2 regions of the Streptomyces sp. NBC_00353 genome follow, and region 1 is predicted to be linked to the other one. Evidence: predicted binding sites of a transcription regulator. Region 1 holds the regulator's gene; the other holds the start of a gene.

The links. The regulator HspR, encoded in region 1, represses chaperone genes until heat shock. The targets are predictions, from matches to a motif close to TTGAGNNNNNNNNNCTCAA.
Region 2: a site for HspR is predicted at 4,584-4,602, ahead of lon (endopeptidase La). Genes of this name have one in related genera too.

The regions. Positions count from the first base shown of each region.
Region 1 covers NZ_CP107985.1:5,110,928-5,126,606, forward strand. Annotated here, with positions in the region: gene clpB (ATP-dependent chaperone ClpB) at 1-1,975, opposite strand, end outside; gene OHA88_RS23090 (pyridoxamine 5'-phosphate oxidase family protein) at 2,202-2,624, shown strand; gene OHA88_RS23095 (hypothetical protein) at 2,744-3,064, opposite strand; gene OHA88_RS23100 (helix-turn-helix transcriptional regulator) at 3,390-4,373, shown strand; gene OHA88_RS23105 (helix-turn-helix transcriptional regulator) at 4,545-5,570, shown strand; gene OHA88_RS23110 (heat shock protein transcriptional repressor HspR) at 5,607-6,053, opposite strand; gene dnaJ (molecular chaperone DnaJ) at 6,055-7,242, opposite strand; gene grpE (nucleotide exchange factor GrpE) at 7,336-7,986, opposite strand; gene dnaK (molecular chaperone DnaK) at 7,983-9,836, opposite strand; gene OHA88_RS23130 (sugar transferase) at 10,154-10,753, shown strand; gene OHA88_RS23135 ((Fe-S)-binding protein) at 10,863-13,130, shown strand; gene OHA88_RS23140 (FG-GAP repeat domain-containing protein) at 13,439-14,128, shown strand; gene OHA88_RS23145 (FG-GAP and VCBS repeat-containing protein) at 14,525-15,679, shown strand, end outside.
Region 2 covers NZ_CP107985.1:3,970,652-3,986,330, reverse strand. Annotated here, with positions in the region: gene OHA88_RS17920 (multifunctional oxoglutarate decarboxylase/oxoglutarate dehydrogenase thiamine pyrophosphate-binding subunit/dihydrolipoyllysine-residue succinyltransferase subunit) at 1-485, opposite strand, end outside; gene OHA88_RS17915 (HAMP domain-containing sensor histidine kinase) at 745-1,821, opposite strand; gene OHA88_RS17910 (response regulator transcription factor) at 1,818-2,555, opposite strand; gene OHA88_RS17905 (spermidine synthase) at 2,791-3,483, opposite strand; gene OHA88_RS17900 (hypothetical protein) at 3,989-4,462, opposite strand; gene lon (endopeptidase La) at 4,625-7,045, shown strand; gene OHA88_RS17890 (lysozyme) at 7,237-8,085, opposite strand; gene OHA88_RS17885 (MarR family winged helix-turn-helix transcriptional regulator) at 8,311-8,808, shown strand; gene OHA88_RS17880 (hypothetical protein) at 8,942-9,727, opposite strand; gene OHA88_RS17875 (sensor histidine kinase) at 10,092-13,031, shown strand; gene OHA88_RS17870 (roadblock/LC7 domain-containing protein) at 13,028-13,507, shown strand; gene OHA88_RS17865 (DUF742 domain-containing protein) at 13,507-13,917, shown strand; gene OHA88_RS17860 (GTP-binding protein) at 13,898-14,548, shown strand; gene OHA88_RS17855 (styrene monooxygenase/indole monooxygenase family protein) at 14,592-15,679, shown strand, end outside.

The DNA of each region.
Region 1 (15,679 bases):
CCACATAGCCGGGCGGGGCACCGACCAGCCGGGCGACGCTGTGCTTCTCGCCGTACTCGCTCATGTCGATGCGGACCATGGCCCGCTCGTCGTCGAACAGGAAGTCGGCGAGCGCCTTCGCCAGCTCGGTCTTGCCGACACCGGTCGGGCCGAGGAAGAGGAACGATCCGGTGGGCCGGTCCGGGTCGGCGATGCCGGCCCTGGTGCGGCGTACCGCGTCCGACACCGCCTGCACGGCCTCGGTCTGGCCGATCAGCCGCCTGCCCAGCTCCTCCTCCATGCGCAGCAGCTTCTGTGTCTCGCCCTCCAGGAGCCGGCCGGCCGGGATGCCGGTCCAGGCGCCGACGACATCGGCGATGTCGTCCGGGCCGACCTCCTCCTTGACCATGGTGTCCTTGGCGGCCTCCTGCTCCGCCTCGTCGGCCTCCGCGAGCTCCCGCTCCAGGCCCGGGATCTCCCCGTACAGCAGCTTGGAGGCGGTGTCGAAGTCGCCGTCGCGCTGGGCACGCTCGGCCTGTCCGCGCAGGTCGTCGAGGCGCTCCTTCAGCTCACCGACGCGGTTGAGGCTCTGCTTCTCCTTCTCCCAGCGGGCGGTGAGGCCGCGCAGCTCCTCCTCCTTGTCGGCGAGGTCGCGGCGGAGCTTCTCCAGACGCTGGACGGAAGCGGCATCGGTCTCGTTCTTCAGCGCCAGCTCCTCCATCCGCAGACGGTCGACGGCGCGCTGCAGTTCGTCGATCTCGACGGGCGAGGAGTCGATCTCCATGCGCAGCCGGGACGCCGCCTCGTCGACGAGGTCGATGGCCTTGTCGGGGAGGAACCGGGAGGTGATGTAGCGGTCGGACAGGGTCGCGGCGGCCACCAGCGCGGAGTCCGCGATCTGCACCTTGTGGTGCGCCTCGTACCGGCCCTTGAGCCCGCGCAGGATCGCGATGGTGTCCTCGACGGACGGTTCGGCGACCAGGACCTGCTGGAAGCGGCGCTCCAGCGCGGCGTCCTTCTCGATGCGCTCGCGGTACTCGTCGAGCGTCGTCGCGCCGACCATCCGCAGCTCACCACGGGCCAGCATCGGCTTGAGCATGTTGCCGGCGTCCATGGCGGAGTCCCCGCCCGCCCCGGCGCCCACGACGGTGTGCAGCTCGTCGATGAACGTGATGATCTGCCCGTCGCTCTCCTTGATCTCGGAGAGGACGGACTTCAGCCGCTCCTCGAACTCGCCGCGGTACTTGGCTCCGGCGACCATGGCCCCGAGGTCCAGTGAGACGAGCCGCTTGTTCCTCAGGCTCTCGGGCACATCGCCCTTGACGATGCGCTGGGCGAGCCCTTCGACGACGGCCGTCTTGCCGACGCCGGGCTCGCCGATGAGCACGGGGTTGTTCTTGGTACGCCGCGACAGGACCTGCACGACGCGCCGGATCTCGTGGTCACGCCCGATGACGGGGTCGAGCTTGCCCTCGCGCGCGGCCGCCGTGAAGTCGGTGCCGAACTTCTCCAGGGCCTTGTACTGGCCCTCCGGGTCGGGTGTGGTCACCCGGCGCCCTCCCCTGCTCTTCTCGAATGCGTCCAGCAGCTTCTTCGCACTGGCACCCTGCTGGGTGAGGATCTCACCGGCGCGGCCGCCCTCGGCCGCGATACCGATCAGCAGATGCTCGGTGGAGAGGTAGTCGTCACCGAGCTCCTTCGCTCGCTGCGCGGCGTCGGAGATGACGGCGAGCAGCTCACGGTTGGGCTGCGGCGGGGCGACGGTCGCCCCGGTGACGCTGGGCAGCGACGCGAGCAGCCGGTCCGTCTGGCTCCGTACGGCGACCTGGTCGGCGTCTACGGCGGCGAGCAGGTCGGTGATGTTCTCGTTGTCCTCGCCCTCCAGCAGAGCGAGCAGCAGATGCCCCGGGGTCAGATCGGCGTGCCCGTCCTTCACGGCCCTGCTGGTGGCCGCATTGATGGCGTCCCGGCTCTTGTTGGTCAGCTCGGCGTCCACGTGCGCTCTCTCCTCCTTGCGGTGGCTGGTCCGTCCACTTCTTTCGCGACAACTGACTCAGTCAACGTCCACAAAGTTGAGTCTATTCCACTCAAGGCGAGCCCCTGGCGAGAACCGCCGGACTCCGGCAGCAACTACCGACAGAAACCCGCTCGTGTCCGAGTCAACCGGCCGGACAACCCCTGCGCCACCGCAGGGCCGGGCGACGGCTGCCTACCCTTGGTCCATGGCCGTAGACGTACGCAACCCCAGCCCCGAGTACCTCGCCTTCTGGCGCGAGTACCACGTGTGCACCCTGACCACCCTCCGCCCCGACGGCACCCCTCACGTGGTGCCGGTCGGCGTGACGTACGACCCCGAGGCCGGGCTCGCGCGCATCATCACCAACAAGAGCAGCAGAAAGGTCGCCCACGTCCTGGCCGCCGGCCCGGACGGGGCACGGGTGGCGGTCTGCCAGGTCGACCGGGGCCGCTGGGCGACGCTGGAGGGCCGCGCGACGATCCGCACGGAGCAGGACGTGGTCGACGACGCCGTACGCCGCTACGCGGAACGCTACGAGCGCACCCCGGCGCCCAACCCGGACCGGGTCGTCATCGAGATCACCCTCGGCCGGGCCCTCGGCAGGGGCGCACCGGTCCGCACGGCCTGACCCCCGGCAGCTCCCCGCCGCCCGTTCCCGGACAGCACAGCGGCGCCACCGTGTTCAGGTCACGATGACGCCGCTGTGTGGGGGAAGTGTCTGAGCGACATGGAACGACGGGGGATCGCTCAGGCACTGCGGGGGGTGGCGGTGATGGTTTCGGGTTCGATCAGCTGGTGGTCACGCTGATCGAGGTTGACGAAGATCATTCCGTACCGGATGGCACAACGAACGGGCTGCGGCGCCCCGCGGGGGCGACGAAGGCATCGGTAGGCGCGCACCTCTTCGTCGTCCTCCAGGACAACGACGATCGGCTCCCCGAGCAGGGTGACCATCAACGAATCGCCATGGCGGGGGAGTGCCGTGAGCAGATCGATGAAGTGCCACCCTGAGCGGTAGGCAGAGGCCATCTCCCGCCGGAAAACCCGGTCGTCCGGCGGGATGGTCATGCGCCCGCCAGATTCACCGGAATGCTGTCCCAGGTGATATCGCCGGGCACGTTCAACGACTCAGCACCCCGGGCGGCAGCGCTCGGCGCGGACGCTGCAGCGGCGCCCCCTCCGAAATCACCGCCACTCAGTACGCCACAGGCCAATGCCGCGACGAAAGCAGTGGCAAGCACCGAGCGAAGCATTCGCTTGTACATAGTCGGCTTCGTCCTCACTTGATGGGTTCATCTCCCCCGCACTAAGAAGATGTCTCACCTGGGCACGCGAACACCACCGGGTCGATGCATCATGTTCCTGCACGTTCAGGAACATGGGGGGTGGAGAAATGACCACAAGCAACACAAAACCGGCACATCCTCATGGGATCACCGACCTATGCGAGGCGGGAAAGCGGCTTTACGCCAGTGCATTGCGCTCCGGACGCATATCCCGTCCCGAGGTGGAACCGGCACCGTGCTTGATGGACTTCGCGCTCCTGCACCCCGACCCCGACGACGCCGACTGGCTCCGCCCGGTTCCGCCGTCCGCCGCGCTGGCCAAGCGCCTTCACCCCATAGAACGCGAAATCCAGGAACGCCGACACGCCGCTGTCGAACTGACCGACTCCTTCGAACCGTTCATGGACATCAGCGCCCAGGACCCGCCGACCACGCACGCCATCACGGTGCTCGAGGGCGTCAATCGGATCAACGCAGCCATCGACCTCGCCACCGCAGAGTGCCGCACCGAGGTACTCACCATCCAGCCCGGAGGCGGCCGGAGCGAGCACATCCTCAGCAAGGGCCTGGAACGCGGCCAGGCAGTGATAGACCGCGGCGTCAGCATCCGCACCCTCTACCAGCACACGGTCCGGCACAACCGCGGCACCTTCGTCTACGCGGAGCGGCTGGCCGAGGGCAAGGTGGAGATCCGTACGCTCGAGGAGCTCATCGAGCGCCTGATCATCTTCGACGGGACAGTCGCCTTCATCCCCGCACAGGATGATCGCCAAGTCGCCCTGGAGCTCCGCCACCCAGGACTGGTCTCGTACCTGACGAAGGTCTTCGAACAGCTCTGGCAGCGCGCCGACCCACTGCTCGAAGAGATCCAGTACGACCCCGTCCCCAAGGGCATCAGCGGCGTCCAGCGCTCCATCGCCCAACTCCTCGTCGAGGGACACGTCGACGACTCCATCGCTCGCCGCCTGGGAATGAACGTACGCACCTGCCGCGCGCACATCGCCAAACTGAACGCCGCCCTCGGCAGCGGCAGCCGGGCCCAACTCGGATACCTCATAGCCCAGTCGGGAATTCTGAACCAGAACCACTGACCACGACGCACTCCTACCGGACGCGGGCGGCCGCGACCGCGACACGGGGAAGTGCGGCCACGCTTCCGCTGCACAGGAGGAGTTCACCACCCGGCGGGGACAACACTCCCCCGGTGGCCACGCTTCCACCACCGTCATCTTGCTGCAGTGCACAAAAGTAGGGGATCCCGAATGAGCAGAGACGAGGAGATACCACGACATTCGCACGGCGATCTGGAACTGTGCGACCCCGCACTCCAGCTCTACACCGAGGCGCTCCGCAGCGGCCGGATCGCCCGCGCCGACCTCGCACCCGCCCCGTGCCTCATCGACATGGCGCTCGTCCACCCCGACCCCCGGGACGACGCGTGGATGCGCCCCGTGCCACCGTCCGCCGCCCTGGCACATCTGCTGCAGCCCGTCACCCGCGAGATCCACGAACGGATACGGCGCACCGCGGCCCTCGCGGACTCGCTGGCCCCCCTGGCGTCGGTGGTCAGTGAGGACCCCAACCTCGCCATCACCGTCATCGAGGGAAAGCCGAAGATCAGAGCGGCTGTCTACGATGCGACGGCGAACGCGTCGGAGGAGGTTCTGACGATGCAGCCCGGCAGCACCCGGCCGCTTGAGCGGCTGGAGGAGGCGCTGCCCTACGCCCTCTCCGTCGTCGATCGGAGGGTCAGCCTCCGGCACCTGTATCAGCACTCGGCACGCTACAGCCCGCACCTCAAGGGCTACCTGGAGCAGATACCTCCCGGCCACCTCCAAGTGCGGACCATCGAGCAGACCGCCGAACGGCTGCTCATCTTCGACCGACGGGTCGCCTTCGTCCCCGCCACCCCGGAGCGCGACGTCGCCCTGGAGATCCGCCACCCCGCCCTGGTTCGCTATCTGGTCCAGGTGTACGAGGCGCTGTGGGCCCAGGCCATCCCCATCGAGGAGCACCCGCACCAGGTGTCCCCCGGCACCCCCGTCACCGCCGTACAACGCAGCATCGCGCGCCTCCTGGTCGAGGGCCATGTCGACGACGCCGTCGCCCGCAAGCTGGGCATCAGCGTGCGCACCTGCCGGTCCCACGTCGCCAAACTCATGCAGGCACTCAACGCCTCCAGCCGGACCCATCTCGGCGCGCTCATCATCCGGTCGGGCATCGTCGAGCCGGACGGCACCGCTGCCGGCGCCGCCGACGCGGAAGGCCCGCCACCCGTTTCCGGGTGACGGGCCTCGGCCGCCGTGCGTGCGCCGTAACCGCGCCTATTCCTTCGGCCTCTTCGGCCGCCAGACCACCAACGCACTGGTCTGCTGCACATCCTGATACGGCACCAGATCGCGCCGGTACGACGCATGCACCTGCGCCTCGCGCTGCTGCATCGCCGCCGCCGCGCCGTCCACTGCCGCGGAGAGTTCGGCGACGCGCTGCTGGAGCGCGGCCACCTGATTCTCCAGTTCGATGATGCGCTTGATGCCCGCCAGGTTGATGCCCTCGTCCTGCGACAGTTGCTGCACGGTGCGCAGCAGCTCGATGTCACGGGCCGAGTAGCGCCGGCCGCGGCCGGCCGTGCGGTCCGGGGAGACCAGGCCGAGGCGGTCGTACTGGCGCAGTGTCTGCGGATGCAGGCCCGAGAGCTGGGCCGCGATCGAGATCACGTACACCGGTGAGTCATCGGTCAGTTGGTACGGATTACGTCGTCGGCCGTCCACATCATGCTCCCTTCGCGGCCTGGAACAGCTCCGCCCGCGGGTCCTCCCCCGCGGTCGCCTTCCGGTAGGCCTCCAGCGCGTCCTGCGCCTCGGGACCCAGTTCCTTCGGCACGGCCACCTCGACGGTGACCAGCAGGTCGCCCCGGGTGCCGTCCTTGCGCACCGCACCCTTGCCCCGGGCGCGCATCGTACGCCCGTTGGGGGTACCGGCCGGCAGTTTCAGGGTGACCGGGGGTCCTCCGAGCGTGGGGACCTTCACCTCGCCGCCGAGCGCCGCCTCCACGAAGGTGACGGGCACGGTGACCGTGAGGTTGTCGTCCCTGCGGCCGAAGACCGGGTGGGCGTCGACATGGACGACGACGTACAGATCGCCGGCCGGGCCGCCGCGCTCGCCCGGAGCGCCCTTGCCGCGCAGCCGGATCCGCTGGCCGTCGGAGACGCCCGCCGGGATCCTGACCTGCATGGTGCGCGACGAACGCGCCCGCCCGCTGCCCTTGCAGACATCGCACGGGTCCTGGGCGATGAGGCCCCGGCCCTTGCAGTCCACGCAGGGATCGGTGAGCGAGAACCCGCCGCCGCTGCCACGCGACACCTGGCCGGTGCCGACACAGGTCGGGCAGACCCTCGGGGTGCCGTTCTTGTCGCCGGTGCCCGAACACGCCTTGCAGGGCGCCTGGCTGGACATCCGCAGCGGGACCGTTGCCCCGTCGACCGCCTCGGTGAAGCTGAGCGTCACCTCGGACTCGATGTCCTGGCCGCGGCGCGGCTGCACGCGTGTCCCCGCACCGCCGCCCCGGTTGAACAGGCCGCCGAAGACATCGCCGAGACCGCCGCCGCCGCCGAAACCACCGGGGCCGCCGGCTCCGCCGCCCTGGGTGCCTCCGAAGAGGTCGCCCAGGTCGAAGTTGAAGTTGCCTCCCGCACCACCGGGACCGGCCCGGAAGCCGCCGTTGCCGAAGAGGGCGCGCGCCTCGTCGTACTCCTTGCGCTTCTTGGAGTCGCCGAGGATGTCATTGGCCTCGGAGATCTCCTTGAAGCGCTCCTCCGCCTTGTCGTCGCCCTTGTTGGCGTCCGGGTGGAACTCGCGGGCGAGCTTGCGGTACGCCTTCTTGATCTCGGCGTCGGTGGCGTCCTTGGGGACGCCGAGGACCTTGTAGTAGTCCTTCTCGACGAAGTCCTTCGTGCTCATCGACGTCCCTCCTTCCGGACGATCGGCCGGGCGACCGGCCCGAGGGCCGGTCGCCGGGGCAGACGGTGGGCCCCGCGGTGGTCGGACGAAATGTCAGACCTCCTCGGTGCCACCGCTCTCCTCGTCGTCTGTCTTCTCTTCCTTCGCCGCCGCAGGGGCCGCCCCCGGCTGGGGTTCGGCCACCGCCACCCGCGCGGGGCGGATGGTGCGCTCGCCGATGCGATACCCCGGCTGGAGGATCGCCACGCAGGTCGTCTCGGTGACGTCCGGCGCGTACGAGTGCATCAGCGCCTCGTGGATCGTCGGGTCGAAGGGCTCGCCCTCCTTGCCGAACTGCTGCAGGCCCAGCTTGGCGACGACCGTCTCGAGCGATTCGGCCACCGACTTGAACCCGCCCACGAGCTCGCCGTGTTCCCTGGCGCGACCGACGTCGTCGAGCACGGGCAGGAGCTCGGACAGGAGACCCGCGACAGCGATCTCCTTGACCGTGACCCGGTCCCGCTCGACGCGGCGGCGGTAGTTCTGGTACTCGGCCTGGAGCCGCTGGAGGTCGCCCGTGCGCTCTGCGAGCGCGGTGCGGACCTGGTCCAGCTGGGCGGTGAGGCCGACTGTCTGTACTGCGTCCCCGGCCGGGGACGCCCCCTCCTCCGAAGAGGGGGCGGCGTCCTTCGGCTCAGCTCCGTCAGGGGTGGCGCCGGAGGGGACGTCAGGCTTCTCCTCGAAGCCCGGAGTCTCCTCGGTCACACCGCACCGCCCTTGGCGTCCCGCTCGTCGTCCACGATCTCGGCGTCGACGACGTCGTCCGCGCCGTCGGCGTGCGCCTGGCCGGGCTGCGGGTCACCCTGCGGGCCACCCTCGGCCTGTGCGTTGGCGTACATCGCCTGGCCCAGCTTCTGCGAGACGGCCGCGACCTTCTCGGTGGCGGTACGGATCTCGGCGGTGTCCTCGCCCTTGAGCTTCTCCTTCAGCTCGGTGAGCGCGGCCTCCACCTCCGTCTTCACGTCACCGGGGACCTTGTCCTCGTTGTCCTTGAGGAACTTCTCCGTCTGGTAGACGAGCTGCTCGCCCTGGTTGCGGGACTCGGCGGCCTCGCGACGGCGGTGGTCCTCCTCCGCGTACTGCTCGGCCTCCTCACGCATCCGGTTGACCTCGTCCTTCGGCAGCGAGGAGCCACCGGTGACGGTCATCTTCTGCTCCTTGCCGGTGCCGAGGTCCTTGGCAGCGACGTGCATGATGCCGTTGGCGTCGATGTCGAACGCGACCTCGATCTGCGGGACACCACGCGGGGCCGGCGGCAGACCGGTCAGCTCGAACATGCCGAGCTTCTTGTTGTACGCCGCGATCTCGCGCTCGCCCTGGTAGACCTGGATCTGCACCGACGGCTGGTTGTCTTCGGCCGTCGTGAAGATCTCGGACCGCTTGGTCGGGATCGTGGTGTTGCGCTCGATGAGCTTCGTCATGATGCCGCCCTTGGTCTCGATACCGAGGGACAGCGGCGTGACGTCGAGGAGCAGAACGTCCTTGACCTCACCCTTGAGGACACCGGCCTGGAGCGAGGCACCGATGGCGACGACCTCGTCGGGGTTCACACCCTTGTTGGCCTCCTGGCCACCGGTCAGCTCCTTGACGAGCTCGGCGACGGCCGGCATACGGGTCGAGCCACCGACGAGAACGACGTGGTCGATCTCGGAGAGCTGGATGCCCGCGTCCTTGATGACGTTGTGGAACGGGTTCTTGCAGCGCTCCAGGAGGTCCGCGGTGAGCTGCTGGAACTGGGCGCGCGTGAGCTTCTCGTCCAGGTGCAGCGGGCCCTCGGCGGACGCCGTGATGTAGGGCAGGTTGATCGAGGTCTCCGTCGAGGAGGACAGCTCGATCTTCGCCTTCTCCGCGGCCTCACGGAGACGCTGGAGAGCCATCTTGTCCTTGGACAGGTCCACACCGTGACCGTTGGCGAACTGCTTCACCAGGTAGTCGACGACGCGCTGGTCCCAGTCGTCACCACCGAGGTGGTTGTCACCATTGGTGGCCTTCACCTCGACGACACCGTCGCCGATCTCCAGAAGCGACACGTCGAAGGTGCCGCCACCGAGGTCGAAGACGAGGATCGTCTGGTCGTCCTTGTCGAGCCCGTACGCCAGCGCGGCGGCGGTCGGCTCGTTGACGATACGCAGGACGTTCAGGCCCGCGATCTCGCCGGCCTCCTTCGTCGCCTGACGCTCGGAGTCGTTGAAGTACGCCGGGACGGTGATCACCGCGTCGGTGACCTTCTCGCCCAGGTACGCCTCCGCGTCGCGCTTCAGCTTCTGCAGGATGAAGGCGCTCATCTGCTGCGGGTTGAAGCTCTTGCCGTCGAGGTCGATCTTCCAGTCGGTGCCCATGTGGCGCTTGACCGAGCGGATGGTCCTGTCGACGTTGGTCACCGCCTGACGCTTGGCGACCTCGCCGACCAGCACCTCGCCGTTCTTCGCGAAGGCGACGACGGACGGCGTGGTCCTGGCGCCTTCGGCGTTGGTGATGACGGTGGGCTCGCCGCCTTCGAGAACGCTGACGACGGAGTTAGTCGTGCCCAGGTCGATGCCGACCGCACGTGCCATTTCAATTCCTCCAACTGACTACTTGAGTGGATCTGACTCAAGGATGCATGACACCCGCCTCAGAGTCAACAGACCTGAGTCGAGTCGACTCAACTATCGTGCACACACCACGCGCCACCTGCAGTTTCTCCGAGATCCGAGGGGTACATATCCGGGCACATGTCCGGCTCCCACTACCGGCGATCGAGGGTGACACCTGCCGACCCGACGGCCCACACGCCCCGCTCCATCATCGCCGCATGGGATCGTTCTGTCACAAAATGCCGCGAGATGCACAAAACCGGCATCCGACCCGTCCAACCCGGCAGGTGTGCACGATGCAGACGCAGATGACGGCGAAGCGCGCGCTGGATCTGACCCTCGGCTCGGTCCTGCTCGTCCTGGCCGCCCCCCTGCTCGCCGCAGGAGCCGTCGCGCTCGCCGCACGGCGGCCTCCCGGCGGCGTACTGACCCGCTCCGTGCGGATCGGCCTGGCCGGCCGGCCCTTCGTACTGCGCACCCTGCGCACCCGCCGACTGCGCCTCGACCTGCTCTCCCGGCTGCCTCATGTCGTACGCGGAGAGCTCTCCCTCGTCGGACCGGAACCGCTCACTCCGGACGACGAGCGGGCCGGAACCGCCGACGGAGCGACCGGCGGCACCGGGGACGGGGCCGGCGCGCGACACTGGCGGCAGGAGCTGAGACCCGGCCTGACCGGCCTGGCCCAGATCCGCTCCCGCTCCGGAATGCCGTGGGACGAACCGGCCCTGCTCGACCAGCACTACGCCGAGCACCACTGGCTGGGACTCGACCTGACGATCCTGGCGGCGGCGGTACACATTCCGCTTCGCGCCGCGGTCCACAGGCCCACCCACCGCGGCAAGGCACACCTGAGCGACACAGATCACCGACTGCGCGGCTACAGCGCGGCGGAATAAGTGGATAGTGTCAGCACAGACTGATTAAGTTACTGCTTAGTAATCGCTTGTACTCCGACACGTCCCACAAGTGCCGGATCCCACCCTCGCAGGCCCGAGGAGCCCCCAAATGCAACTCGCCGCGATCATCGTGTCGCTGGTGCTGACTGTGGTCGGCGTTGCGCTCATCGCCCGAGCCGTCGCGCAGATCTACCGGTTCGTCAAACTCGGACAGCCGGTCCCGGCAGGCAGCCGCACCGACAACCCGAAGCAGCGCACGATCACCCTGGCCAAGGAGTTCCTCGGCCATACCCGGATGAACCGGTGGGGGATCGTCGGCTTCGCGCACTGGTTCGTCGCCATCGGCTTCCTGACGCTGCCACCGACGCTGCTCCAGGCGTACGGACAGCTCTTCAAGGCCGACTGGGTGCTGCCGATCATCGGTGAATGGCTGCCGTTCGAGCTCTACATCGAGTTCATCGGCCTGATGACAACGGTCGGCATCCTGGTGCTGATCGCCATCCGGCTGCTGAACCTGCCCTCCCGGGCCGGCCGCAAGTCCCGCTTCGCGGGCTCCAAGGCCTGGCAGGCGTACTTCGTCGAGTACGTCATCCTCATCATCGGCCTGGCGATCCTGACCCTGCGCGGTCTCGAGGGCGCGATCCACCACGTGGGGGGCTACGAAGCCGCGTACTTCGTCTCGTACCCCCTGGTCCTCGCCTTCAAGGGACTCGGCCTCGGCGCGCTCCAGAACCTCATCTACTTCACCGCGATGATCAAGATCGGCACCTCGCTGATCTGGATGATCACGGTCTCGCTCAACACCAACATGGGTGTCGCCTGGCACCGCTTCCTCGCCTTCCCGAACATCTGGTTCAAGCGGAACGCGGACGGCGCGGTCGCACTCGGCGCGCTGCAGCCGATGACGTCCGGCGGCAAGGAGATCGACTTCGAGGACCCGGGCGAGGACGACGTCTTCGGTGTCTCCCAGGTCGAGCAGTTCTCCTGGAAGGGCATCCTCGACTTCTCCACGTGCACGGAGTGCGGTCGCTGCCAGTCGCAGTGCCCCGCCTGGAACACCGGCAAGCCGCTCTCCCCGAAGCTCCTGATCATGTCGCTGCGCGACCACGCGCACGCCAAGGCCCCGTATCTGCTCGCCGGTGGCGGCAAGGACATGGAGGGCAACGAGAAGGCGTCCGAGGAACAGCTGAAGGACGTCCCGGCCGCGGCTCTGGCGGAGGCCGAACGCCCCCTCATCGGCACGGTCGAGGAGAACGGCGTCATCGACCCGGACGTGCTCTGGTCCTGCACCACCTGCGGTGCGTGCGTGGAGCAGTGCCCGGTCGACATCGAGCACATCGACCACATCGTCGACATGCGCCGCTATCAGGTGATGATCGAGTCCGCGTTCCCGTCCGAGGCGGGCACGATGCTCAAGAACCTGGAGAAGAAGGGCAACCCCTGGGGGCTCGCCAAGAAGCAGCGCGTCGAGTGGACCAAGGAGGTCGACTTCGAGGTCCCGATCGTCGGCAAGGACGTCGAAGACCTGTCGGAGATCGACTACCTGTACTGGGTCGGCTGCGCGGGCGCCCTGGAGGACCGGGCCAAGAAGACCACCAAGGCCTTCGCCGAGCTGCTGCACATCGCGGGCGTGAAGTTCGCGATCATGGGTGGCGACGAGAAGTGCACGGGTGACTCGGCCCGCCGTCTGGGCAACGAGCCGCTGTTCCAGCAGCTCGGCCAGGAGAACGTCGCGATGCTGAACATGGCGTTCGGCGAGGACGACGAGGACGAGACGACGAAGAAGCCCAAGTCGTCCAAGAAGATCGTCGCGACCTGCCCGCACTGCTTCAACACCATCGCGAACGAGTACCCGCAGCTCGGCGGCGAGTACGAGGTCATCCACCACACGCAGCTGCTCCAGCACCTGGTGGACGAGGGCAAGCTGATCCCGGTGACCCCGGTCGAGGGTCTGATCACGTACCACGACCCGTGCTACCTGGGCCGGCACAACAAGATCTACACGCCGCCGCGCGAGATCATCGCGAAGGTGCCGGGTCTGCGGAACGAGGAGATGCACCGCCACAAGGAGCGCGGCTTCTGCTGCGGCGCCGGTGGTGCCCGGATGTGGATGGAGGAGCGGATCGGCAAGCGCATCAACAACGAGCGTGTCGACGAAGCCCTCTCCCTCAACCCGGACATCGTCTCCACCGCCTGCCCGTTCTGCCTGGTCATGCTGACCGACTCGGTCAACGGCAAGAAGAACGACGGCAAGGCGAAGGAGTCGATCCAGGTGGTCGACGTCTCGCAGCTGCTGCTCGACTCGGTGAAGACCCCGGCGGACCCGGCGGGCGAGCCGGAGTCCGAGAGTGCGCCGGAGCCGGAGCCGGTGAAGTAGCTTTCGGCCGCAGGAGGGGCTGATGGGGAACTCCCCATCAGCCCCTCCTGTCATTTCCGGCCCCTCCGCCCCCACCGCTACCCCTCCTCCACCCCACCGGCATCATGGGCGAGTTGCAGTCGAGGCACGGGCGGGGTCACAGCTGATGGTGCACAGGACGGTGCACCCGGGCGCCGACGGTGGCGGCTTCGTCGCCAAGAAGCCTCACGTCACCTTCTCCCCGAAGGAGTTCACCGCCTGATGCGTCCGTTCCGCCGGCTGTCCGCGTCCTTCCGCCCGCGTACGTTCCCGGCGGCGGCCGCCGTCCTGTGCGGCGCCGCCCTCCTCGCCGGCTGCACCGCCGACCCGCACCCGCTGACCTGGTCGAAACCCGACGCCGGGAAGCGCTCCGCGCACGGCCCGAGGCCGCGCTCGGCCGGGCCGTCTCCACCTTCGACGGCCCCGCCACCCCGGGCACCGGGGACGCCGACGGGGACGGCATTCCCGACCTGCTCCTGCCGACACCCGGCGCCCGGGGCGGCGTCACCGTCCGCTACGGCGCCGCGTCCGGGCTGGGGACGGGACGTTCGGACACGGCGCTCGGCACCGGGCGGCGCGAGGACTTCGGCGACGGGCCCGTCGTCGGCGAGGTGAACGGGGACGGCAAACCCGACGTCCTTGTCGACACCCCCGGCTTCCGCCGCCACGACGGAAAGATCACGCTGCTGCCGGGCGGCGCTTCCGGTGTGCCGTCCACCGACGGTGAGCAGTCGGTCGACGCGGAGAGCGACGGGCTGCCCGGCAGCCCGAACCCGCACTACTGGAACTACTTCGTCCACTCGGGCCCGCTGCTCGACGTCAACGGCGACGGACACGATGACGCGATCGTGTTCGGGGAGCTCTACAACAAGCGCAAGGGCCAGTACATCGTGCTGCGCGGCACGGCCGACGGCCTCGATCCGCACCGGTCGCAAGGGTTCACACCGCACGACATCGGCATACGACTCCGGATCGAATAGCCGCGCCCGGCCCGACGCCACGCGGACGTGGCGGCGGGAGCACCCGGCGCGAACGCGAGGTGGGGCGGGATCCCGTATCGCGAGGCCGACGAGGAACCGCCGTGCCCGGGCGTGGTCCCGGTGACGCCGGGAAGGGACTTCGGGGCGGTTTCGTACAGGCTGTGCTCGCCCGGCAGCGGGAGTCTCAGGGGAGGCCCCGCGCCTCCTCCCTCCCGCCTCCACCTCCCGCCCCAGAAATAGTTGCACCCCCCATACAACCCTCCACCCCCACCGCGAGTCTCCTGTTCGCCAACCGCAGGGCCACACCTGGGACAACTCCCGGCAAACGCCCATGGAACGCACCCCATTGACTGCGGATGCCCGCCAGGCATCCCCGCATGTTGCAGGAGAACCCGCATGCAGAAGCACAAGCGCACCCCCGCTCCTTCTCCCACGCGCATACGCCTCGCCACCGCGACGGCGGCGGCCGCCGCGCTGACCGCGGGGCTGCTCGCCGTGTCGGCAGGCAGCGCGTCCGCGGTGACCGGCGTGGCCCGCGCCGACGCCGATGCCGACTTCAACGGCGACGGCATCGGCGACACCGCCGTCTCCGCCTCGCACGCCTATGTCGGCGGCCACGCGGATGCCGGGCAGATCGCCGTCGTCTACGGCGGCACGGTCTCCAAGAAGTACGCGACGATCAGCCAGAACACGGCAGGCGTACCCGGCAACGCCGAGAGCGGCGATGTCTTCGGCGCAGACTCGGCGTACGGGGACTTCGACGGCGACGGATACGACGACCTGCTGGTCAGCGCCCCCGGAGAAGACGTCGGCTCCGACAAGGACGGCGGCACGGCGGCGATCCTCTGGGGCTCGCCCTCGGGCCTCACCGGCGGTACGACGGTCGCCGACCCGCGGCCCACCAAGCACGACGGCTTCGGCGGGCCGGCCGAGGCCGGCGACTTCAACGGCGACGGCAAGGCCGACTTCGCGATCGCGTCCGAGCACGGTTCCGCCACGGTGGACATCTTCACCGGCCCGTTCACCCGCACCAACACCACAGGCCGGCACACCACGCTCTCCGCCGCCGTCTACAGCGGCGACGGCGCGGGGGTCTGGAACCTCCACTCGGGCGACGCCAACGGCGACGGCAGCGACGACCTGATCGTCAACGGCTACTCGACCGAGACCGACTACAACGCCAACCTCTGGATCCCGGGCAGCACGTCGGGCCTGAGCGCGGCACGCTCCCAGCGCCTGCCCACCGGTGTCATCACGGATCTCGGCGACACGGACAGCGACGGCTACGACGACGTCGTCATCGGCAACTTCTGGGCCGACTCCAACAGCAAGGCCGAAAGCGGGGCTGTCTCCGTGGTGCACGGCACCGCGTCGGGCCCGTCCGCCGGCGACACCCAGAAGTTCACGCAGGAGACCCCCGGCGTCCCCGGCGGCAGCGAGGGCGGCGACGGCTTCGGTGCCGAGGTCGACCTCGGCGACGTCAACGGCGACGGCCACCTCGACCTGGTCGTCGGCACCCCCGGCGAGGACCTGACCGGCGGCGCCGACACC
Region 2 (15,679 bases), 1.1 Mb from region 1:
TCGGCCGCCGCGGTGGCCGGGGCCGCCTTGGCGGGGGCCTTCGCGGCTGCCGGCGCGGCGGGTGCCGCGGGCGCGGCCTTCACCGGAGCGGCCGGTGCGGCCGGAGCAGCGGGTGCGGCAACCGCGGGCGCCGCCGGGGCGGCGGGTGCGGCGGCCGGAGCCGGAGCCTGGGCCACGGGCTGCGCCGGAGCGGCCGGTGCGGCGTGGTCGGTCTGCGCCGGTGCGGTGGCAGCCGGGGCCGGAGTTACCGCAGCCCCCGCGGCTGCGGCGCCGGGAACGGGCTTGTCCGCCGTGCCGGACGTACCCGGCTTGTAGTCGGCGAAGAAGTCCCACCAGGCGCGATCGACCGAATTGGGATCCTGGAGGTACTGCTGGTAGATCTCGTCGACGAGCCACTCATTGGGGCCGAAAGCGGCAGCCGGGTTTGCACCCGGGCTGGCTTGGTCGGTCGAGATGCTCGAGTTACTGGGGGACTGAGACGACACGGCGGCAACCGCCCTCTTCCGCTTCACAAGGTGATGGACAGCGGAAATCAAGGCTACGCCTCCTTGACCGTTCCATGCAGACCGGGCCGGTCTTCGTCGTGCAAGTCACATCAAAGAGCGGGTTTCGGTGCTGGAAATGGCGGGAAACAAGCGTGGTTCCGCTTCACTCCGGGTACGCGTGGCCGTGGCTACGGCCACGTGGACCATATCCCCTCGTGGGACGACGCGTAGAACGTGCCCTTCCGGTTCGGGCCCTACGTCAACTGCGTGGTTGAGAGATCCCCGGAAGGGTGACCTGGATCCGGCAGCCGCGAGCCGATTCGGCCACTCCGATGCGACCGCCGTGCAGATCCACGGCCCAACGGGCGATCGCCAGGCCCAGGCCCGTACCGCCGTCACTGCCCGGACCGTGCGGGGACGCCACCTTGCCACGGTTGAAACGCTCGAAGACCCGGTGCCGCTCGGACTCCGGAATGCCCGGACCCTCGTCCACGACCTCGAGATCCAGCGACTCCGGCAGCGTGCCGCGCCGTGCCCGCACCGTGACCCGGCCGTGCGGCGGGCTGTGCTTGACCGCGTTGTCGATCAGATTGGCCACCACCTGGTGGAGCCGCTCCGCGTCCGCGTGCGCGGTCAGCTCGGGCGGCGACACGTCCAGATGCAGATGTACGTCCGTGCGGGTGTGGTTCCCGGAGCCGGAGGACAGCCTGCGGTGCGAGGCGGCGAGGTTCGCTTCCTTCAGTACGCCCGAGAGATACGGCCACACCTCGAAACGGCGGGCCTTGAGGGTGACCACCCCGTTGTCCAGCCGGGACAGGTCCAGCAGCGTCTCCACCAGCCTGCCGAGCCGCTCCGTCTGTTTCAGCGCCGTGCGCATGGTCTCCGGATCAGCGGCGGAGACCCCGTCCACGACGTTCTCCAGGACGGCTCTCAGCGCCGCGATGGGAGTGCGCAGCTCATGCGAGACATTGGCCACCAGCTCCTTGCGGTGCAGGTCCACGGCCTCCAGATCGTCCGCCATGAGGTTGATCGTCTGGGCCAGATCGCCGAGCTCGTCCCGCCGGTCCGCGCCCCGCACCCGTCGGGTGTAGTCGCCGTGCGAGATCGACCGGGCCACCTTCGTCATCTCGTCCAGCGGCGCCGTCAGCCCGTGCGCCACGAACTGGGTGATCAGCAGCGTCGCGATCACCGAGAACACCGTGATGAACCGCAGCTCGGTCCTGGTGCGCACCGCCACCATCAGCAGTCCGGTCGTGATGAACACCGAGACCACGACCAGCGTGCCCAGCTTGGCCTTGATCGAGAAAGGGCGCAGTCCGGAGCCGGGCCGGGTCATGGCGCCGGGGTCTCCAGGGCGTAACCGACACCGTGCACGGTACGGATCCGCTCCGCGCCGATCTTCCGGCGCAGCGCCTTGATGTGGCTGTCGACGGTGCGGGTACCGGAAGCGTCCGCCCAGTCCCAGACCTCCGCGAGCAGCTGCTCCCGGGAGAGCACCGCGCGCGGTGTGTTCGCCAGGCAGACCAGCAGGTCGAACTCGGTCGGCGTCAGGTGGACGTCCTCCGCGCGCACCCGGACCCGGCGCTGGGCGTGATCGATCTCCAGCTCGCCGAGGCGCAGGATGCCGCTGCGCGGCGTCACCGCGGCCAGCGCAGCGCGCTCGACCCGGCGCAGCAGGACATGCACCCGGGCCGCCAGTTCACGCATGGAGAACGGCTTGGTCATGTAGTCGTCGGCGCCGACGCCGAGGCCGACGAGCATGTCGGTCTCGTCGTCCCGGGCGGTCAGCATCAGCACCGGCACCGGCCGTGTGGCCTGAACCCGGCGGCAGACCTCCAGGCCGTCGAAGCCCGGAAGCATGATGTCGAGCACCATCAGGTCGGGCTGCCAGGCCTCGGCCGCGTCGACGGCCGCGGGGCCGTCGAGCGCGGTCTGCACCAGAAAGCCCTCGGCCCGCAGGCGTGCGGAAATGGCGTCGACGATCGTCGCGTCGTCCTCGACCACCAGCACCCGGCGCTGCGCGCCCGGGGTGGCCGCGACACCGTTGTGGGTGGTGTGTGTCTGTTCCATCGCCCCGCCCCTGCCCGTTCTCGCGGGGGTCATTCCCCCGGACGCACGGTCTTCGCTTGTGAATTTCGTGGGTGATCCCGTTTGCCGCTCAGCAGCGTAAAGCCAGCAGACTGTTCCCGGCTACGCAGGGTGTAACGGCACGGGAACGGGTTGGACGCAAGCAGGCGGCGGAGTGTCTGTCTTGTGACGCTTGGCCCCCGGGCGTCCAGGGGCCCGGATACCCGGCGGGGGAACCTCAGCCGTCCCGAAGTGCGAGATGAACCACGTCGGGCACACCTCGGGCAACATGCACCTCTTCCGTCCTTACGCCACTGAATCCGGCATTCTGCAGGGCCTGTTCGAAGGCGGCGGACGGCTGCGCGGACCACACCGCCAGCACCCCACCCGGATTGAGCCGTTCCCAGCAGTCCGCCAGGCCGGAAGCGGAGTAGAGACTTCCGTTGTCCTCGGTGACGGTCCAGTCCGGTCCGTTGTCGATGTCCAGACACAACGCGTCGTAACGGTCCGTAGTCGTACGCAGATAAGTGACGAGATCCGTCGCCAGGATCGCCGTCCGCGGATCGGCGAGCGCCGCAGCGGAGATCCGATCCAGCGGCCCGTCCAGGTGCCAGTCGATGATCGCCTGTTCCCGCTCGACCACCGCGATTCGCCCCCAGCGCGGCTCGGCGGCGGCGTGCGCCAGCGAGAAGCCGACCCCGAGCCCTCCGACGAGCACTGCCGGATCCGTCCGCCCGGCGGGCAGTGCGGCGAGTGCGGCATCGATCAACAGCCGTTCGGAGCGCCCGTCCGCGGTGTCCATCAGAAAGCACCCGTTGGCGATGATCTCGAAGTCGTCCCCCCGCTCCCGCAGGACGACCTCCCCGTACGGTCCCTCGCGGCGGTCGAGTGTGACGGAGCTGTGAGCGGTGCGGCGGTCGGCGGTCGGCATGTCCTCGGTCTCCGGTAGGCGGCGGATGGATTCCACCATCCTCGTCGGACGGCGCGGGCGGGGCCGGAATCGGTGGATCCGGGTGGGGCGCGAGGAGTCGAAAGGTGTGGTCACCGGGGCTCCGGCCGTGCGCCGCGCACCACCAGGAGCGCCGCCCCGGCCAGGAGCGCCGCCCCGACGTACGTGCAGAACGCCGGAACCGGTGCGGTCAGCCGCCACGGGGGCAGTCGGCCGACGACGAAACCGGCCAGGGCGATCGAGACCAGGAAGCAGCCGTCCGAGACGGTCTGCGGGAGGGACGGACCGCGGCCGGCCGCGTACGTGCGCGCACCGGCGGCTCAGCCGGGCGAAGCGTCGGTCGGCATGCCGGCCGTAGAGCGTGGCGAGAGCCGCCGCATCCGCATGTGCGACGGCGCGCAGCAGCGCGTCGTCATCGCCGGTCCCGTTCTCCCCCGAGGGGTGCATCAGCCTCACGTCCCCTCTACCGGTATCGGACGGCGGTGCCTCACCGGTTCATCTGCGGCAGGTGCCCTGCGCGGTGCGGACGGGATTGTGCGGCAGAGGTACGCGGTGCTGCGCCCCCGCTGCTACTGCTGCCGTCGTCATCGGGACGCCGTTCACCGATTCGCTCCGGGCGGTACCGGCCGAAGATCTCCGCGGCCTCCTCCATGTCGCGGGCCGAACGAGGCGTCGAGAGCGGCGTCGACGGCCGGGCGGCGGCCTGGTCGGACTCGGTCGGTTCGGCGTGCAGGGCGGGCAGCAGGTCCAGGTCGGAGACGCCGGGAATGGCCGTGACCCGCGGGATGCTGCGGTAGAGGTAGGCGCTGTGCCATTGCGCGGCGTCGAACGCATCGGTGATCCGGGAGCGGGCCGCCTCGACCACGGGGGCGAACGTTGCCGGTACGCGGCTCAGCGAGCCTTCACGTCTGATCGTCCCGTCCTCGGCCAGGCCCCTGTCGCCCCCGCGTGTGTCACCCATGCGGGCACTCTCCCACCGTGCGCAAGGCAGTCGCGAACGGATTTCGCAGGTGGCGGGCGAGGCACCAGGAAGATCGCTGAGAGCGAACGCAGCCGCGGGAACATTATGTCGCTCAGGAGCATTGAGCCTGCATAGCTCAACTTGAATGCCGAAGGGGAGATCATGGCTAATGAGCCCAACGCGGTCACTCCGCTGACCCTGCCTGTGCTGCCGCTCGACGACGAGGTCGTGCTGCCCGGAATGGTGGTTCCTCTCGACCTGTCCGACACCGATGTGCGCGCCGCCGTGGAGGCCGCGCAGGCAGCCGTCCGGCCGGGTGGCGGCAAGCCCGAGGTGCTGCTCGTGCCGCGGATCGACGGGACGTACACCGGAACGGGTGTGCTCGGTACCGTCGAGCAGGTCGGCCGGCTCTCCGACGGCGACCCCGGTGCGCTCATCCGCGGCCGTGACCGGGTGAGGATCGGCGCCGGGACCACCGGACCCGGGGCCGCGCTCTGGGTGGAGGGGACACGCGTGGACGTGTCCGTCCCCGAGCCGCTTCCCGGTGTCGCCGCCGAGCTGGTCAAGGAGTACAAGGCCCTGGCCACCAGCTGGCTGAAGAAGCGCGGTGCCTGGCAGGTGGTGGACCGGGTCCAGCAGATCGACGACATCTCGGCCCTCGCCGACAATTCCGGTTACTCACCCTTCCTCACGACCACCCAGAAGGTGCAGCTCCTGGAGACCGCCGACGCGGTCGCCCGGCTGAAGCTCGCCATCCAGTGGCTCGGCGAGCACCTCGCCGAACAGGACGTCGCCGAGTCCATCGCGAAGGATGTCCAGGAGGGTGTCGACAAGCAGCAGCGCGAGTTCCTGCTGCGGCGCCAGCTCGAAGCCGTACGCAAGGAGCTGTCCGAGCTCAACGGTGACCCGGAGGACGAGTCCGACGACTACCGGGCACGCGTCGAAGCCGCCGATCTTCCCGAGCACGTCCGTGAGGCCGCGCTCAAGGAGGTCGACAAGCTGGAGCGCTCCTCCGACCAGAGCCCCGAGGGTTCCTGGATCCGCACCTGGCTGGACACCGTCCTCGAACTGCCGTGGAACGAGCGCACCGAGGACGCGTACGACATCCGCGCCGCCAAGGAGATCCTCGATGCCGAGCACGCGGGCCTGGAGGACGTGAAGGAGCGGATCACCGAGTACCTCGCCGTGCGCAAGCGCCGTGCCGACCGCGGTCTCGGGGTCGTCGGCGGGCGCCGCGGTGGTGCGGTGCTGGCCCTCGTCGGGCCTCCCGGCGTCGGCAAGACGTCCCTCGGCGAGAGCGTCGCGCACGCCATGGGGCGCAAGTTCGTCCGTGTCGCGCTCGGCGGTGTGCGGGACGAGGCGGAGATCCGCGGCCATCGGCGTACGTATGTCGGTGCGCTTCCCGGACGCATCGTCCGCGCTGTCAAGGAGGCCGGTTCCATGAACCCGGTCGTCCTGCTCGACGAGATCGACAAGGTCGGCTCCGACTTCCGCGGTGACCCGGCCGCGGCGCTCCTCGAAGTGCTCGACCCGGCGCAGAACCACACCTTCCGTGACCACTACCTGGAGGTCGAGCTCGACCTCAGCGACGTGGTCTTCCTGGCCACCGCCAATGTCCTGGAAGCCATTCCGGAGGCGCTGCTCGACCGCATGGAGCTGGTCAGGCTCGACGGCTACACCGAGGACGAGAAGGTCGTCATCGCCCGGGACCACCTGCTGCCGCGCCAGCTGGAGCGGGCCGGTCTGGAGAAGGACGAGGTGACCCTCGACGAGTCGGCGCTGCGCAAGCTGGCCGGCGAATACACCCGCGAGGCGGGCGTACGCAACCTCGAGCGGGCCGTCGCCCGGCTGCTCCGCAAGGTCGCGGCCCAGCACGAGCTGGGCGACCGGGAGCTCCCGTTCACCGTCACCGACGAGGACCTGCGGGGTCTCGTCGGACGGCCGCACCACGTTCCCGAGTCCGCCCAGGACCCGGCCGAGCGCCGCACCGCGGTGCCGGGCGTGGCGACCGGACTCGCGGTGACCGGCGCCGGCGGAGACGTGCTGTTCGTCGAGGCGTCGCTGGCGGATCCGGAGACGGGTGCTGCGGGACTCACCCTGACCGGCCAGCTCGGCGACGTCATGAAGGAGTCCGCGCAGATCGCGCTCAGCTTCCTGCGGTCGCACGGCGCCGAACTGGAACTGCCGGTCGCCGATCTCAAGGACCGGGGAGCGCACATCCACTTCCCGGCGGGCGCGGTCCCCAAGGACGGCCCCAGTGCCGGTATCACGATGACGACGGCACTGGCCTCGCTGCTCTCCGGGCGGCTGGTCCGTACGGATGTGGCGATGACCGGCGAGGTGTCGCTGACCGGACGGGTGCTGCCGATCGGCGGCCTGAAGCAGAAGCTGCTGGCCGCTCACCGCGCCGGGATCACCACCGTGGTGATCCCGAAGCGGAACGAGGCCGATCTGGACGACGTCCCGGCCGAGGTCCTCGACAAGTTGGAGGTCCACCCGGTGACGGATGTCCGTCAGGTGCTGGAGATCGCTCTCGCCCCGGCTTCGGCCAGGGTGGAGGAGAGGATCCCGGCCGCGGCGTGAGCGCCATGGCGTGACGGGCGTGGCATGACGTGCGCGGCCGGTCGGACGGCCCGCACCCCCGAGAGGGCGGTGCGGGCCGTTCCGCGTATCCCCGGTATCCGCGATTTCCGGGCAGCCGGTCGCGGGCCGTGCCCAGGGGCGGTCCGGGCCCCGGTGACGGGGTGCGTCACCGGGGCCCGGCGGGGCGGGACTCAGCCGTTGGCGAGTGCCTGTACGCGGTCGAGGGCGCCGTTGAAGTGGTTGTGGTCGCCGACGTACGGGCCGGACGACGTGTACTGCCAGATGGTGTAGTAGCTCCAGCCGGCCGGGAGTTCACCGACGGTGGTGTTGTAGCGGGCCACCCAGAGCGGGTTGGTGGTGGCGAAGCCCGCGTTGTTGCCGGTGCAGGCCTGCCACCAGCTGGTCGCGGTGTAGATGACCGCGTCGCGGCCGGTGCGTGACTTGTACGTGTTCACGAAGTCGCGGATCCAGGAGACCATGGCGGCCGCGGTCTTGCCGTAGCACTGGTCGCCGTACGGGTTCCACTCGATGTCGAGGACGCCGGGCAGGGTCTTGCCGTCCGGCGACCAGCCGCCCCCGTGGTCCACGAAGTAGTTCGCCTGGGTCGCGCCGCTCGTGGTGTCCGGGGTGGCGAAGTGGTACGCGCCCCGGATCATGCCGACGTTGTACGAGCCGTTGTACTGCTGGGCGAAGTAGGGGTTCGTGTAGTAGGTGCCTTCGGTGGCCTTGGTGTAGGCCCACCGGACACCGCTGTTCCAGAGGGTCGCCCAGTCGACGTTGCCCTGGTGGCTGCTGACGTCCACGCCTTCGGTCTGCACGGCGCGCGTGTCACGCGGCAGGCCGCCCTGGCCGTCATGGGCGACGACACCCATGCCCATCGTGGCCGACCCGCGTGCGGGTGTGGTGGTGGCGGTGGGGGAGTCGGCCGCGGTGGCCGCGCCGGGCAGGGTGAGCAGAAGCGAGAGTGCTGCGAGAAGAGTTCCCATCGCCGCCAAGCGCGAGCGGCGGGTCGTTCCGGATCCGGATCTGTGCACGGGCATTGCGTGCCTCCGAGGTCTCGGTGGGGGGATCTGCCGACCCAGGGGAGCGGCTCGGCGCACCCCTGTGACATGTAATGGTGTGGACATGTCAGGAGTGACGCTACGCACGTAGACCCGCGCGGCGGAAGGGGGCCTGGGCGGTGCCGTTGGTCTACGCCTGCGAAATACTGGCGGAGCTGCGGCGATGACCAGCAGTGAAAGAAACTTTCAGCGGCAGGAAAGCTCATGAGGGGTGTTGACGTGCACGGGAGCGAAAGCGGCAGTGAACCCGGCGCGACCGGGGCGACTGGTGTGGACCACGTATTCCTGGCGCTGGAGCGGGAGTTGGCCGTGTTCCTGCGCCGGGCGCGGTCGAGCTCCGGCGAAATGGCGCGCGAGGTCCACCCCGAACTGGAGTCCGCGGCGTACGGACTCCTCGTGCAGCTGGAGTCGGCGGGGCAGCAGCGGGCCACCGATCTCGCGGCGTACTTCGGGGTCGGCAAGGCGACCATGAGCCGTCAACTGCGCGCCCTGGAGGACCTCGGACTGGTGGCGCGCGAGCCCGATCCGGCCGACGGGCGGGCCTTCCTCGTCCATCTCACCGACGAGGGACTCGCGCGTTACCGCAGCGTCCGCGACGCCCGCCGTGAGCGGTACGTACGCAAGCTCGCCGACTGGGACCGGGCCGAGGTGGCGGAACTGGCCCGGTTGCTGCACCACTTGAACACCCGCGCGGAGGAATGAAGGGAGCCGGGCTCGACCCGGCCGGCGCCTGGACCGGCCCGGCATTCCCGGGCGCTCCCGGACCTCCGCCCTGTGGAAACCGTCCACTCGGGAGTACCCTCCGCGCTCCCGGCCGACCGTGTACCCGGGTGACCTACAGCACCGCGTAGGCCGCCGTGGCGTCGTCGTGCGTCTTGCTGCGCCGCAGATGCGTGCGTTCCGTGTCCGCGTCCTCCAGCGCCCTGACCCGGTCGATCAGCCCCTGTGTGCCCTCCTTGTGGAGCACCCCGAGGCAGGCTGCCCAGTCCCCTTCGCGGAACATCTCGGTCCAGCGGCTCGCCCCGTCCGTCAGCGCGGCCAGCGCCCGCACCTCGGCGCGCGGCGTCCGCCCGGTCACCGCGCGGGCCGCCACCGAGGGGTCGGCGGCAGCGGTGAAGAAGCCGCCCTCCTTGTTGCGCACCTGTGCGTCGGCGATCGCCTCGGTGGCCAGGGAGCCCGGTGGCAGCCGGTCGAGCCGGTCGTCGAGCAGTGCGCGTACCGAGCCGTCCGTCGACTCGAACAGCAGTACCGAGTCGGAGAGCACCAGGTGTTCGATCTCGTGTTCGTCCCAGCGCGCCATCACGACGGTCGCCTGCGGCGTACGTACGTGAGAAAGGTCACAGGAGGAACGGTGCGTGTCGGCGGTGCGCCGGATGGACTCGGCGAGGACCTCCATGAGGGGCAGATCCCGCCGCGAACCCGACAGTTCGACCAGGGAGGCGCCCAGTCGAGCGGTGAACCACGGGACGGAGTGCACACAACCGTCGTTCCCCTGCGGCGGAGTGACGCCGTCGAGCAGGACCAGCGTCCCGCCCTGGCCGGAGGCGGGAAGCGCGGTGGCTGCCCAGTCCTCGTTGGGGCGCCCGGGGCTACCGGGGACGGTGGCGAGTTCGATACGCATACGGCAAGTCTGCACGACGCCTTCACCGACCCTGCACGAGTGCGTCGTTGGACCGTACGGGCAGGTCAGCCCTGCCTCTTGAGCGGAAGGAATGGCTCCGAGCGGCGTGCGGGCGGGCATCCTGCCAAAGCCTGCGCGGAAGTTCCAGCCCGGGGCCCGGGTGTGCGCGACGACGCGTGTGGGGAGACTTGTTCGTCAACTCTGGAGTGATGTTCACTCGTTCAGGTGGCGGAGCGGTTGATGCGCGCCCCCCTCTCAAAAGCACTGGAATGGTCAGAAGCCGTACCAGGGGTCGGGGCGCCGTTCCATGTGACCGAACGTCACCTCTGCTTCAAGGGTGGACGAGTCAAGATTGCGAGCACCGGTGCAGAAGAAGCGGCCTCGGAGCAAGGGCAGCAAGCGAAGCGGTTCCGGGGCGACACCTCTGCCGCCGGCCGAAGGTGAGCCCACCCGGCGCACCGTACGCGTACGCAGCCGGCTGGTCGCCGGCGTCGCGGTCGTCGGCATCACCGTCATCGCCGCGGGTGCGCCCGCGGCGCTCGGCGCCTCCTCCGAACTGAACGAGTCCCAGCGGTTGGTCACGCTCGCCGAGCTGAATCAGCAGGCGGTGGCGCTCGCGCACGCCCTCGCGGACGAGCGTGACGAGGTCACCGCCTACATCGCGAGCGGCCGGGCCGAGAAGTCCGGCCCGAAGAGCGACGGACCCAGCAGCCGCAGCGCCCGCGTCGACCAGCAGATCGACGAGATCCGCGACACGGCCCCGGCCGCGCTGCGCCGCGACCTCTCCACGATCCCCTCGCTGCGCCGCACCGCGCTCACCGGCAAGGGCTCGGCGCTCGCGGCCCACCAGGCGTACTCCGAGGTCATCGCCAAGCTGCAGGACCTCGCCGACGAACTGGCCGAGAAGACGCCGCCGCGCGCCGCCGAGGCCACCCGTGCGCCCCTTGCCCTCGGCCAGGCGGCAGAGCAGGCCTCCGCCACCCGCGGGCTGCTGATCGCCGCGCTGTCGGTGCCCCGCGAAGTGGCCACCACCCCGCAGATCGACCCGTTCACCGGGCTGCCCGTGCAGCCCCAGGACGAGGGCCCGAGCGAGGACGACCGCAACCGTGACGAGCTGAGCGCAGCCGCCCAGCAGGCCAGGGTCCGCGAGCTCGCCGCGCTCGCCGACTTCGACCAGGCCGCGGGCTCCACCGCCCGCGAGAAGCTCTCCTCCACCGTCACCGGGCCCGAGGTCAACAGCGCGGAGAAGTACCTCGCCGCGCTCACCGACCGCCCCGAGCTGTCGGACTCCGACCAGCAGGTGAACCGGAAGAAGGTCGAGGCGTCACTCTCCGCCCGCATCGACCGGATGCGCAGCGTCGAGTCCGCACTCGGCACCGCCCGGATCCAGCGACTGGAGCAGCTGCGCGACGACGACGTCACCGCGCTCGAACTGCACATCGCGCTGCTCGGCGGCTGTCTGCTGATCGCCGTCGGCGTCTCCACCGCCGTGGCCCGCACGCTCACCCAGCCGCTCGCCGTCCTGCGGATCGGCGCCGCCCGCCTCGCCGCGGAGCCCGGCACCGCCGAGCCGGTCCGCTACACCGGCCGCAACGACGAGTTCGCCCAGGTCGTACGGAACCTCAACACGCTGCACGGCAAGCTGCAGGGGCTGCTCCACGAGTTCAACGGCCGGTTCGCGAACCTGGAGAAGGAGCGCGGCGAGCTCGTCGCCGGGCACGAGGCCTTGTCCCTCCAGCGCGCCGAACTCCAGGTCCGCACGGCCGACCTGGCCGCCCAGCTGGAGCAGCTGAAGAACACGGTCCACCACACCTTCGTCAACCTCTCGTTGCGCACCCTCGGCCTCGTCGAGCGCCAGCTCGGCGTCATCGAGAGCCTGGAGGAGCGCGAGCAGGACCCGGAGCGGCTCGCCACGCTCTTCAAGCTCGACCACATGGCCACGGTCATGCGCCGCCACAGCGAGAACATGCTGGTCCTCGCGGGCGCCGAGCACGGCCACGGTCACTCCGGCCCGATCCCGCTGGTCGACGTCCTGCGGGCGGCCGTTAGTGAGATCGAGCGGTACGAGCGGGTCACCATCCAGTCGCTGCCACCGCATGCCCAGATCGCCGGCTTCGCCGCCGACGACCTCAGCCACCTGGTCGCCGAGCTCCTGGAGAACGCGACCTCCTTCTCGCCGCCCGACTCCCATGTCCAGCTGTCCGGCTGGCTGCTGGAGTCCGGCGAGGTGATGCTCTCCGTTCAGGACGAGGGCATCGGGATGTCGTCCGTACGCATGGGCGAGCTCAACGCCCGGCTGGCCGACGCGTCCTCGTTCGAGGCGGGCCGGCAGGGCGCGGACGGAGCGGGCCTCGGACTCCAGGTGACGTCGCTGCTGGCGGCGCGCCACGGAGTGCGGGTCCAGCTGCGCGAGCAGAAGGGCAGCGGTGTGACGGCGGTCGTCGTGCTGCCGCAGGCGCTGCTGCCGAAGGCGCCGCCGACCGCCACCCCGCCGCCGGTGCGGGTGCCGGGGGACGCGCCCGCGCTGAACCTGCCGGGATCGGTCGCCGAGGCCAACTCCAACTCCCTGCCGGGCCGGACGCTCGCACTGCCCGATGACCCGCTGATCGCCGCGGCCGAGCAGTCGATCCGCGACGCGGGAGCGGAGCCCGGCACAGAGCCGGTGCCCGCACCGGCTCCGGTCGCAACCGAGCCGGTCGCAGCCGAGTCGCCCGCACCTGAGCCGCTCGCCGCCGAGACAGAGGCCGAGACCACGATGCAGGTCCGGCTCCCCGAGGTCCCGGAGTTCCGGGCGGCCCCGCCGGCTCCCGCGGCCCCGATGGCGTCCGACCCGTACGCCATCGGCCCCGACCGCCACGAGCGCACCGCGGACGAGAGCCAGGAGCCCTTCACCGCTCCCGTCCCGGCCGTCACCACCGTCGCAGAGGCCTTTCCCGGCCCCCGGCAGCCGGAACCACAGCAGCAGCCGCAGGGCGAACGCATCACCGACAAGGGGCTGCCCAAGCGCACCCCCAAGGTCGTGAAGCCCGCCGCCGCCCCTGCCACCGAGCGCAAGGGCAGCCTGGACAAGGAAGCGCTGCGCCGTCGCCTCGGCGGCTTCCATCAGGGCGCGAAGGACGGCCGCCGCGATGTCGAGGCGGAGATCGCCGAGGGCGTCGGCAGTGCCGCCGGCGCCGGCCCTGCCCTCGACGTCGACGTCGACCGGAGCGAACGCACCGCACAGACCGACCACGCCGAGCTGGCAGACCGTTCCGGCGGTCGAATCGATGACACGGGGGACACAGTCGAGGAGGCACGCAGTTGACTGCGCCCAGCACATTCGGGCTGAGTACCGAGGCCCGGAACCTTCACTGGTTGCTGAGCAATCTCGTCGAGGAGGTGCCAGGGGTCCACTCGGTCACGGTCGTCTCGTCCGACGGACTGATGCTGCTCTCCTCCGACCCCGGCCACCACGCCGCCAGAGCGACGGGCCGGCAGGACGGCCCCAGGGGCTCCAGCGCCGACCTCGCGACCATCGTCTCCGGCATCGGCTCCCTCACCATCGGCGCCGCGAAGCTGATGGACGGCGGTGGCGTCAAGCAGACCATGGTCGCCATGGACGAGGGCAGCGTCTTCATCATGTCGATCAGCGACGGATCCCTGCTCGGCGTGCACGCCACACCCGACTGCGACATGAGCGTCATCGCGTACCACATGGCGCTCTTCGTCGGCCGTGCCGGACACGTACTCACCCCCGAACTCCGCAGTGAACTGCGCAAATCGATGGAGAGCGCCCAGTGATGCCCGCTGCTGAACCCGCCCGCAGGCTCCCCGTCCGCGGTTCCGACCGCCGGCCTGCCCGGGTCCGCCCGTACTCGCTCACCGGCGGCCGCACCCGCTTCGGTCACGTCCTCCTCGTCGAGACGTTCGTGGCCGCGCTGGAAGCGCCCGAGGAGCGCCGCGAGCTCACCAACGGCAGCCTCACCACGCGTGTGATGCCGGAGCTCCAGGCCATTGTCGAAATCTGCCGCCGCATGCGTACGGTCGCGGAGATCTCGGCCCTGTTGAAGATGCCGCTCGGCGTGGTCCGAGTGCTGCTCAGCGACTTGGCCGACCAGGGAAAGATCCGTGTGTACGGGACCGGTCACGGCACCGGCCAGCCCGACCGCGCACTGCTCGAAAGGGTGCTGAATGGACTCCGCCGTCTCTGACTCGCTGCTGTCCGCCCCGCGTCAGCCGGGACCGGAGAGCCAGACCGAAGAGTCACTGCAGGCATGGCAGCTGGACCACACCAGGGCCCCCATAGCCACGAAGATAGTGGTCGCGGGCGGGTTCGGCGTCGGCAAGACGACCTTCGTGGGATCGGTCTCCGAGATCACCCCCCTGCAGACCGAAGCGTTGATGACCCAGGCCAGCGAGGAGACCGACGACCTCACCGCGACGCCCGACAAGGTCACCACGACCGTCGCGATGGACTTCGGCCGTCTCACCCTCGACGACGACCTCGTGCTGTACGTGTTCGGCACGCCCGGACAGCAGCGCTTCTGGTTCATGTGGGACGACCTGGTGCGCGGCGCGATCGGGGCGGTCGTGCTCGCCGACACCCGGCGGCTCTCCGACTGCTTTCCCGCGCTCGACTACTTCGAGAGCTGCGGACTGCCGTACATCGTGGCCGTCAACCACTTCGAGGGAACACCCGGATTCGAGGCGGAGGACGTCAGGGAGGCCCTGACCATACCCCTGCACGTACCCGTTGTGATCATGGATGCGCGTAACAGGATCACGGTCGTCGAGTCGCTGCTGGCCCTTGTGGGCCACGCTCTTGACGCCACACCCGCTTAGACACAACACGCGCACGTACACGTAGAAGTAACGGAGAACCGCGATGCGGAAGATACTCATAGTCGGTGCCGGCCAGTCCGGTCTCCAGCTCGCCCTCGGACTGCAGTCCAGTGGGTACGAAGTCACCCTGATGTCCAACCGCACGGCCGACGAGATCCGGTCCGGCCGGGTCATGTCGACGCAGTGCATGTTCGACACGGCGCTGCAGCACGAGCGCGACCTCCAGCTCAACTTCTGGGAGTCCCAGGCCCCGCGCATCGAGGGCCTCGGCGTCTCGGTCGCCGCCCCCGACTCCTCGCGCGCCATCGACTGGGTCGGCAAGCTGGACGGCTTCGCCCAGTCCGTCGACCAGCGCGTGAAGATGGCCGGCTGGATGGAGACGTTCGCCCAGCGTGGCGGACAGCTCGTCATCCACGGTGCGGCCGTCTCGGACCTCGACTACTTCTCCCGCACCTACGACCTGGTGATGGTCTCCGCGGGCAAGGGCGAGCTGGTCTCCATGTTCGGGCGGGACGCGTCCCGTTCGCCGTTCGACGCCCCGCAGCGCGCACTGGCCGTCGCGTACGTCCACGGCATGGGCCCGCGCCCCGAGCACCCCGAGTTCGACGCGGTCCGCTGCAACCTGGTCCCGGGCGTCGGCGAGCTCTTCGTGATGCCGACCCTGACCACGTCCGGCCGCGCCGACATCCTGTTCTGGGAAGGCATCCCGGGCGGCCCGCTGGACGTGTTCCAGGGCATCAAGGACCCCTCCGAGCACCTCGCGAAGACGCTGGAGCTCATGGAGCAGTTCACGCCGTGGGAGTACGCCCGTGCCACCAAGGTCGAACTGACGGACGCCAACGGCACCCTGGCGGGCCGTTATGCCCCGACCGTCCGCAAGCCGATCGGCCGGCTGCCCGGCGGCGGTCTGGTGCTCGGCGTGGCGGACGTGGTCGTCGCCAACGACCCGATCACCGGCCAGGGCTCCAACTCGGCCTCCAAGTGCGCCGATGCGTACCTCCGGTCGATCATCGAGCACGGCGACCGTCCGTTCGACGCGGACTGGATGCAGTCCACCTTCGACCGCTACTGGGACACCGCGCAGCACGTCGTGAAGTGGACGAACGCCATGCTCGGCGTACCGCCGGAGCA